One region of the Mesorhizobium sp. WSM3868 genome, then DNA from elsewhere that is predicted to be linked to it. Evidence: predicted binding sites of a transcription regulator. Region 1 holds the regulator's gene; the other holds the start of a gene.

Evidence for each region. The regulator HrcA, encoded in region 1, represses chaperone genes, less so after heat shock. The targets are predictions, from matches to a motif close to GTTAGCACTCNCNNNNNGNGAGTGCTAAC.
Region 2: a site for HrcA is predicted at 2,433-2,461, ahead of groES (co-chaperone GroES). Genes of this name have one in related genera too.

Annotation. Positions count from the first base shown of each region.
Region 1 covers NZ_NSGB01000002.1:118,696-123,511, reverse strand. The annotation lists gene cysK (cysteine synthase A) at 1-34, opposite strand, end outside; gene CK221_RS03810 (LysE family translocator) at 223-840, opposite strand; gene CK221_RS03805 (sorbosone dehydrogenase family protein) at 953-2,302, opposite strand; gene CK221_RS03800 (hypothetical protein) at 2,410-2,607, opposite strand; gene hrcA (heat-inducible transcriptional repressor HrcA) at 2,639-3,721, opposite strand; gene rph (ribonuclease PH) at 3,888-4,604, shown strand; gene CK221_RS03785 (VOC family protein) at 4,681-4,816, shown strand, end outside.
Region 2 covers NZ_NSGB01000008.1:195,035-199,850, reverse strand. The annotation lists gene CK221_RS15715 (SDR family oxidoreductase) at 1-576, shown strand, start outside; gene CK221_RS15710 (hypothetical protein) at 573-1,424, opposite strand; gene CK221_RS15705 (methyltransferase domain-containing protein) at 1,498-2,298, shown strand; gene groES (co-chaperone GroES) at 2,523-2,819, shown strand; gene groL (chaperonin GroEL) at 2,889-4,541, shown strand.

The DNA.
Region 1 (4,816 bases):
CGGGGACACGCGCGGAGGTGACGGGCTTGTTCATTGGTTTCGCTCCCAAGGCAAAGGCATAGGCAAACAGAATAAGGCTTTCAGCCGCGCAAGATAGGCTGCTCGCCCAAAATTTCCGAGTGGGGCGATTGCTGAAAACCTCCCCGCGCCGGAAATGCATTTTTTGGATCGGCCCGTTTTGGGGACGCTTTCCCCGAAATGGGGGCCGGTTGAGAATGGGCCTTATTGACGGGCCGCGATGGCGGCTGCCGCTCCCATCATGAAGCCGGCGGCGGTGCGGTTCAGCACCTTCAGCGCGCGCGGCGACTTCAGGAACCAGCGCGCTTTGGCAGCCAGCGCCAGATAGGGGACCAGCACCACGAACAGCACGACGACGGTCAGCGCGACGAGGATGCCGTAGTCGGCCGGCGTGATCGTCTTCAGATTGACGATGGTCGGCGTGATGGCGAGATAGAAGATCATCGTCTTCGGGTTGCCGAGCGTCACCGTCAGCCCGGCGATGAAGCTCGACGCCAGGCCGCTCTTGCTCTTCCGCGCCTCGACCGTTTCGGGCGAGATGCCGCTCGTCCAGAAGCGCCAGGCAAGGAAGGCGAGATAAGCGACGCCCGCCCATTTGATGGCGAGAAACACCATGCCGAAGGTCTGGGCGACGAAGGCGAGGCCAAGCACGACGGCGGTGAGGTAGGTAATGTCGCCCAGCATGAGACCGAACGACATAGCCAGCGACGAACGGAAGCCGGAGCCGAGCGCGCGGGCAACAAGCGCCGTCACGCCGGGGCCCGGAATGGCGGCGGCGACGCCGAGGGCGGCGCTGTAGGCGAGAAATCCTGTCAGTGTCATGGTTTGAACCCAACGCTATCCCGAGATCGGGATCCAGAGCGGCGGCCTCCTACCACGGCGTCGGGGCGGCGTTAATTGCCTTGCGGCCGGATTCGGTTGCACCAGCGCCGCTTCAGGACCGGCCGTCGCCGTAGGTGACGCGCCATATCGTGCCGTTGCCGTCCTCGGTCAGGATCAGCGATCCATCCTTCGCCACCGCGACACCGACCGGCCGGCCCCAGACCGCATCGTCCGCGATGACGAAGCCGGTGGCGAAATCCTCATACTCGCCGGTCGGCTTGCCGTCCTTGAACTTCAGCCGCACCACCTTGTAGCCGGTGCGGACATTGCGGTTCCACGAGCCGTGCAGGGTGACGAAGGCGTCGCCCTTATAGTCGGCCGGGAAGTTGCCGCCCTCGTAAAAGGCGATGTTGAGCGGCGCCGAATGTGCCTGGATCAGCACGTCCGGAACCGTGACCTTGCCGGCGAGATCGGGCCGCGCGCCTTTGTGGCGCGGATCCTCGTTGTCGCCGATGTAGTACCAGGGCCAGCCATAGAAGGCTCCCTCCTTGACGGCGGTCGCATATTCGAAAGGCACGTTGTCGCCGAGCTCGTCGCGTTCGTTGACGACGCACCAGAGCGCGCCCGTGGCCGGCTGCACCGTCATGCCCGAGCAGTTGCGCAGGCCGGTGGCGACCATCCTGCGGTTCTTGCCGTCAGGATCGAAAGCGAGCACATCCGCTCGGCCTTCCTCCGCGCCCCAGGTAGCGCCGAGCGGTGCCGATCTCGCCCATTCTTCGACGCCGCCCTTCGGCCTCGCTCCCATGCCCTCCGCGGTATTCGAGCCCGAGCCGACCGAGAGATAGAGCGTTTTGCCGTCGGGCGAAAAGGCGATGTCGCGCGTCCAGTGATGGCTCGACGGGATGTCCGAGACGATCGTTTCGGGCTCGCCGGAAGCTTTGAGGTCGCCGTCGCGATAGGCAAAGCGGACGACGCTGTTGCTGTTGGCGACATAGACCCATTGCGGCTTGTCGCCCAGCGGATAGAAGGCGATGCCGTAGGGCCGGGTCAGGCCTTTGGCAAAGACCGACTTCTCGGCGGGCTTGGCGCTGCCTTCGGCCAGTCGATAGACGCGGACCTGGTTCGCCCTGCTGTCGGCGACGAAGAGATCGCCGTTCGGCGCCGTGCGCACGACACGCGGGCTGCTGATGCCCGAAGCCACCAGCTCGGCCGAAAAGCCGGGTGGAAGGGCTGGCTTGGCATCCTCGGGGCGATCGGTGACACCGCCGCCGTTCGAGGCGGATTCGGCGACATTCGGCTTCGGGAGATCGTCGGGCCTGATGAGGCGCCGCACGCCGGGCCGGTCGGCCTTCCAGTCACCGAAGGCCTTTTTGCCGGTGAGCAAGGGCTGATCGGCCTGTTGCGCGACGGCGCCGGAGGCCAGGAGCAAGGCGAGGGCGGCAAGGCCGGCAATCCGTATCATGCTGTTCTCCGTTATTCGCCAACGTGCATCAGCAACCAGACAGCGAATATCCAGGCTCTCCAAAAGAGAAGCCGGGCATGCAAATTTTGACGGGAAGCGCCGGCAGTTCAGCTCTCTTCGATATCCAGATCGTCGTCGAGCTGCTTTTCCAGCGCGACCAGATCGGCCGGCAGCGGCAGGCCCATGGCGCGCATTTCCCTGAGCTTCTCGCGCAGTAGCTCCTGGATCTCGTGATCGTCTTCCGGCTGGTTCACCATCTCCTCGAGCAGCAGGCTGATCTGGGCCTTGAACGATTCCAGCGCCATTTCCACCCTCCTTGCGACGTTTCCCGCTCGCCTACCTCAGCATGCGCGAAATCAACTGGGCCGTATAGTCGACCATCGGGACGATGCGGGCATAGTTCAATCGCGTCGGGCCGATGACGCCGAGCGCGCCGACGACGCGCGCATCCTTGTCGCGATAGGGCGCGACCACGAGCGACGAACCGGACAGCGAAAACAACTTGTTCTCCGAGCCGATGAAGATGCGCACGCCCGGACCTTCCTCGGCGAGGTCGAGGAGCTGCAGCAGTCCGTCCTGCGTTTCCAGATCCTCGAACAGATGGCGCAGCAATTCGAGATCGGCCTGGGCGGTGACGTTTTCCAGAAGATTGGCGCGGCCGCGCACGATGAGGCGCGCCGGCAGGCCGCTTTCGGCGCCGGCCCAGACCGCGAGGCCCTTCTCGACCAGTTCCTGCGACAGCGTGTCGAGAGCCGCCCTGGTCTCGTCCTTGATGCGCGCGATCTCGACCCGGGCCTCGGCCAGCGTGCGGCCGCGGATATGGGCGTTGAGGAAGTTCGAGGCCTCGTGCAGCTGCGAGACGGTGATACCGGCCGGCAGGTCGACAACGCGGTTCTCGACATCGCCGCTCTGCGACACGAGGACGGCGAGCGCCTTGGTGGGTTCCAACTGGATGAACTCGATGTGCTTCAGAGCCACCTCGTTCTTGGCGGCGAGCACCAGGCCGGCGCCGCGCGACATGCCGGAGAGCATCTGGCTGGCCTCTGTCAGCATATGCTCCAGCGTCGCGCCCGAGCCCGAGGCACGCACCTGCGCCTCGATGACGCGGCGCTCGTCGTCCGACAGATCGCCGAGCTCCATGAAGGCATCGACGAAGAAGCGCAGGCCGGTCTGGGTCGGCAGGCGCCCGGCCGAGATATGCGGCGCGTAGATCAGCCCCAGATGCTCGAGGTCGCTCATCACGTTGCGGATGGTGGCCGGTGACAGCGACGACGGCAGGATGCGCGACAGGCTGCGCGAGCCGACCGGCTCGCCGTCGCGCAGATAGGAATCGACAATCCGCCGGAAGATGTCGCGCGAGCGCATGTCGAGCGACTGAAGCACGGGCGGCTGCGATGCGGGATCGACTGCCTTGTTCATTCCAGCGAAAAACCTCCTATCGAAAGATATAGACTTAAGCCTCCCTGGCGCAACCCGGGCCATTTTCGCGTGCGCGGAGTTTCCTTGGCGCCCTTTTCCTTTGCGCCATCCATCGCATGCGTCTACAAGCCGCCGACGAATCCAAAACCATAGGAAAGAAGGCCGAATGCGCCCCTCCAAACGCCAGCCCGACGAAATGCGCGCCATCTCCTTCGAGCGCGGCGTCTCCAAGCATGCCGAAGGCTCGTGCCTGGTGAAGTTCGGCGACACGCATGTGCTGTGCACGGCGAGCCTGGAGGAAAAGGTGCCGGCCTGGATGCGCAATTCCGGCAAGGGCTGGGTTACGGCCGAATACGGCATGCTGCCGCGCTCGACGGGCGAGCGGATGCGCCGCGAGGCTTCCGCCGGCAAGCAGGGCGGCCGCACGCTGGAGATCCAGCGGCTGATCGGTCGTTCGTTGCGCGCCGTTGTCGACCTGCAGGCCCTGGGCGAACAGCAGATCACCGTCGACTGCGACGTCATCCAGGCCGACGGCGGCACCCGCACCGCCTCGATCACCGGCGGCTGGGTGGCGCTATACGATTGCCTGCGCTGGATGGAAGCGCGCCAGATGGCCAGCGTTTCCAAGGTGCTCAAGGACCATGTCGCGGCGATCTCCTGCGGCATCCATGACGGACAGCCGGTCATCGATCTCGATTATCTCGAGGATTCCTCGGCCGGCACCGACGCCAATTTCGTCATGACCGGCAAGGGCGGCATCGTCGAGATCCAGGGCACGGCGGAAGGCGAGCCCTTCTCCGAAGAGCAGTTTTCGGCACTGATGGGACTGGCCAAGAAGGGTATTTCTCGGCTGGTCAGCCTGCAGCAGATGGCGGTGGCGTAGGTTTTCGAATGCCGAGCCTAGGCACCCCCCTCTGGCCTGCCGGCCATCTGCCCGACAGGGCAGAGGGGGGTGCTTCGTGACTCCCTCCGCGATTCTGGAATCAGCGCTCTACGTCACAGACCTAACCGCTGCCGAAGCCTTCTACCGCGACATCCTCGGCCTGGATCCGCTGGGCAAGGTCGAAGGCCGCCACGTCTTCTTCCGCTGCGGCA
Region 2 (4,816 bases), on a different contig from region 1:
GCCGGCGCCGTTGCCACCTTCCCGGCTTTCGCCGCTGCATTGAGAAAGACGCTTCAGGGAACCTGGCAGCGCGACCGCTTCGATTATCTCGTCAACAATGCCGGGACCGGCCTGCGCAAGCCGATCGCCGAGACCACGGAAGAGGAATTCGACACGCTGATGAACATCCATCTCAAAGGCGTGTTCTTCCTAACCCAGGCGCTGCTGCCGCTGATCAACGATGGCGGCCGCATCGTCAACGTGTCGAGCGGGCTGGCGCGCTTCTCGGTTCCGGGCTCGGCCGCCTATGCGATGATGAAGGGCGGCATCGAGGTGTTCACGCGCTACCTCGCCAAGGAGCTCAGCCAGCGCCGCATCACCGCCAACACCGTGGCGCCCGGCGCCATCGCCACCGACTTCAACGGCGGCCATGTGCGCGACGACGCCGAGATCAACCGCGTCGTGGCTGGCATGACGGCGCTCGGCCGCGCCGGCGTCGCCGACGATATCGGGCCGATGATCGCCTCGCTGCTGTCGGAGGACAATCGCTGGGTCAACGCCCAGCGCATCGAGGTCTCGGGCGGCATGAATATCTAAGCGTGTTGGCGGATCAACCCTTCGAAGCCGTCGGCAAGATTGGCATTGCCGGCGGCGATGAAGCTCGACAGATTGCGGGCGCGTCCGGGCGTTTTGTTGGCATCGAGCAGCACCGCCCTGCCCTCATGCATGACGAAATCGAACTTTCCGTAGTCGAAGCCGAGCTTGCGCCTTAGCGCGCGAAGCTCGTCCGGTACGGGAACCGCCTCGCGACGGATCGTGTCGTCGCCCTTGACCAGGCTCTGCGGCGAGACATGGCGTGTGCAGCGCTCGCGCTCGCCGCAGAACAGCCAGAAACGAGCGGCAAAGCCATCCGGCTCAGGCTCGGGAATGAATTTTTCCACAATGAGATCCTCGCGTCCGAACAGCTCGGCCGGAACGTCGGCGAGCGAGGCATGGATCTGGTATTGGTCGAAAGATTCGACGCCGGGAAACGGCATCGGCTTGCCGGCGCGCCGCGCGCGCCGATTCAGTTGCTGTTCCGGCGTTCCCCGATGGTTGAGGCTGCTCTTGACGATAACCTGTCCCTTCCAGCAGTCGTCCTTGCCGACGACGGCGCCGCTGATGCGGCGCTTGGAAATGTCGGCGGCGCCGAGATTGAGGCAGAAGGGAAAGGCGCGGGCATACTCGACATAATCGGGCGACGTAACCGTCGCGTCGACATGCAGCACCGCGATATCGGCGGCCGGCTTCGCCGACGTGCCGCTGAGGACCTGCACCGAATGGCCGCGCCTCTTCAGTTCCTCCAGCAGATCGAAGAGCATGTACGGGCTGTCCCGGCGCCATAGCAGCCCGCGCCGGCTTTGGAAGCGGTCGAACTCATGCGTGATGACGGCGATGCGTGCCATTGTTCCCCACTTGGCCTATCAAGCGTCGTCCACTATTCGATCGGATACAACGCGCTACCGGGCTGGGGTTTGCATGACCGAGCATTGGAATGCAATTCGCAAACATTGGCAGTTGCTCGGCTCACCCCTGCGGCCGCCGGCGGAGGTTATCGAAACCTACGATCGCGAGCTCGGCCTTGCCCCGTCGGATGTCGTGATGCTCGGCGTGACACCCGAGCTCGCCGGGCTCGGCGCCACGATGACGGCGGTCGACGAGTCTTCGGACATGATTGCCGGCATCTGGCCGGGCGACACCGATACGCGCAAGGCGGTGCAGGGCGACTGGTTCGATCTGCCGTTCGCCGATGCAAGCGTCGAGGCGCTGATCGGCGACGGATGTCTCTCGGTCATCGGCGCCGCCGGCCTCAGGCGCACGCTATTTGCGTCGATCGCACGCGCGCTCAAGTCCGACGGCCGCGCCGGCATCAGGCTTTACGCCTCTCCCGCAACGCCGGACGACCCGAAGGATGTCCGCGATCTTGCGCTAAGCGGCGGCGTCTCGACTTTCCATGAGCTCAAATGGCGCGTGGCCATGACCGCGATCGACGACGCGCCGGATTACACGATCCCGGTCAAAGCCATCCTCGAACACTTCGACAGGGTGTTTCCCGACCGCGAGGAGCTGTCGGCCCGAACCGGATGGGAACTGCCGGTCATCGGAACCATAGACGTCTACCGGAACTCGTCCGCCGTCTACGGTTTCGCCCCCGCGGCAGCGCTCATCGAGGAAGCCCGGACCTTCTTCGACGATCTCCGGCTGACCTCTAGCGGCACATACGGTCTGGCCGAACGCTGCCCGCTGCTGGTGTTGCGCTCGCCGAAGCGCCTGGACTAAACGAGCTGGATTGCTCGCCCACGCTTCGCGCAGCCACCGCATTTCCGCCCAGGGCTCCGCCTGAGAAAAATTGCGCCATTGCCCCTCCCCGCGCGCCTTGACTCTCGGAAGCCACCAGCCTATCTCAGCGCCACGTTAGCACTCGCCTTTGGTGAGTGCTAACTTATATCCGGCCTCGCCGGATGGAGGAACAGTTCTCACCGTTCTCATTCGAGGAAGACAACATGGCAAAGTCCAAGTTCCGCCCGCTTCATGACCGCGTGGTCGTTCGCCGGGTCGAATCCGAATCCAAGACCGCCGGCGGGATCATCATCCCGGATACGGCGAAGGAGAAGCCGCAGGAAGGCGAGATCATCGCCGTCGGCTCCGGCGCCCGCGACGAAAGCGGCAAGCTCGTGCCGCTGGACGTCAAGGCCGGCGACCGCATCCTGTTCGGCAAGTGGTCCGGCACCGAAGTCAAGCTCAATGGCGAGGACCTTCTGATCATGAAGGAATCCGACATCATGGGCATCATCGGCTGAACATCGGCCTCACCGTCAACTGAATCTTGAATCTGCGGGTTCGACCCGAACCCCTGCCAGGAGCTTACAATGGCTGCAAAAGACGTAAAGTTTTCCCGTGATGCCCGCGAGCGCATGCTGCGCGGCGTCAACATCCTCGCCGACGCGGTGAAGGTCACCCTCGGCCCGAAGGGCCGCAACGTCGTCATCGACAAGTCGTTCGGCGCTCCGCGCATCACCAAGGACGGCGTCACCGTCGCCAAGGAGATCGAGCTCGAAGACAAGTTCGAGAACATGGGCGCGCAGATGGTTCGCGAGGTCGCCTCGAAGACCAACGACATCGCCGGCGACGGCACGACCACCGCGACCGTTCTCGCCCAGGCGATCGTCCAGGAAGGCAACAAGGCCGTTGCCGCCGGCATGAACCCGATGGACCTGAAGCGCGGCATCGACCTCGCCGTCACCGAAGTCGTCACCGCTCTCGGCAAGGCCGCCAAGAAGATCAAGACTTCGGAGGAAGTCGCCCAGGTCGGCACGATCTCGGCCAATGGCGACGAGTCGGTCGGCAAGATGATCGCGGAAGCGATGCAGAAGGTCGGCAACGAAGGCGTCATCACCGTCGAGGAAGCCAAGACCGCCGAGACCGAGCTGGAAGTCGTCGAAGGCATGCAGTTCGACCGCGGCTACCTCTCGCCCTACTTCGTCACCAACGCCGACAAGATGGTCGCCGATCTGGAAGACGCCTACATCCTGCTGCACGAGAAGAAGCTCTCCAACCTGCAGGCCATGCTGCCGGTCCTGGAAGCGGTCGTTCAGACCTCGAAGCCGCTGCTCATCATCTCGGAAGACGTCGAAGGCGAGGCTCTGGCCACGCTGGTCGTCAACAAGCTGCGCGGCGGCCTGAAGATCGCCGCCGTCAAGGCTCCGGGCTTCGGCGACCGCCGCAAGGCCATGCTCGAAGACATCGCCATCCTGACCGGTGGCCAGGTCATCTCGGAAGACCTCGGCATCAAGCTTGAGAATGTCGGCCTCAACATGCTCGGCCGCGCCAAGAAGGTGTCGATCTCCAAGGAGAACACCACCATCGTCGACGGCGCCGGCAAGAAGGCCGAGATCCAGGGCCGCGTCGCCCAGATCAAGCAGCAGATCGAGGAGACCACCTCGGACTACGACAAGGAGAAGCTGCAGGAGCGTCTGGCCAAGCTCGCGGGCGGCGTCGCGGTGATCCGCGTCGGCGGCGCGACGGAAGTCGAGGTCAAGGAAAAGAAGGACCGCGTTGACGACGCTCTGAACGCGACCCGCGCGGCCGTTGAAGAAGGCATCGTCGCCGGCGGCGGCGTCGCGCTGCTGCGCGCTTCGGCCAACCTCAAGGCAACCGGCGTCAACTCCGACCAGGCTGCCGGCATCAACATCGTGCGCCGCGCGCTGCAGTCTCCGGCTCGCCAGATCGCGGCCAATGCTGGTGCGGAAGCTTCGATCGTTGCCGGCAAGATCCTCGAGAACAAGGGCGCGACCTTCGGCTTCAACGCCCAGACCGGCGAATATGGCGACATGATCGCCATGGGCATCGTCGACCCGGTCAAGGTCGTCCGCACCGCTCTCCAGGACGCGGCCTCGGTCGCCGGCCTGCTGGTCACCACCGAAGCCATGATCGCCGAGGCTCCGAAGAAGGAAGCCGCCGGCGGTATGCCGGGCGGCATGCCTGGCGGCGGCATGGGCGGCATGGGCGGCATGGACTTCTAATTGACGAATGATCCCGAAAAGTTGCAGACTTTTCGGACAAGATCATTCGCAACCAGAAGTCCATAAAGCACGCCCATCATTTAACATTGCTCAAGCCCGCAAGCGGGCTTGAGTGGCGGCATGGACTTCTAATTGACGAATGATCCCGAAAAGTTGCAGACTTTTCGGACAAGATCATTCGCAACCAGAACTCCATAAAGCACGCCCATCAACTAACATTGCTCAAGCCCGCAAGCGGGCTTGAGTGGCGGCATGGACTTCTAAGAAGTCCGGTC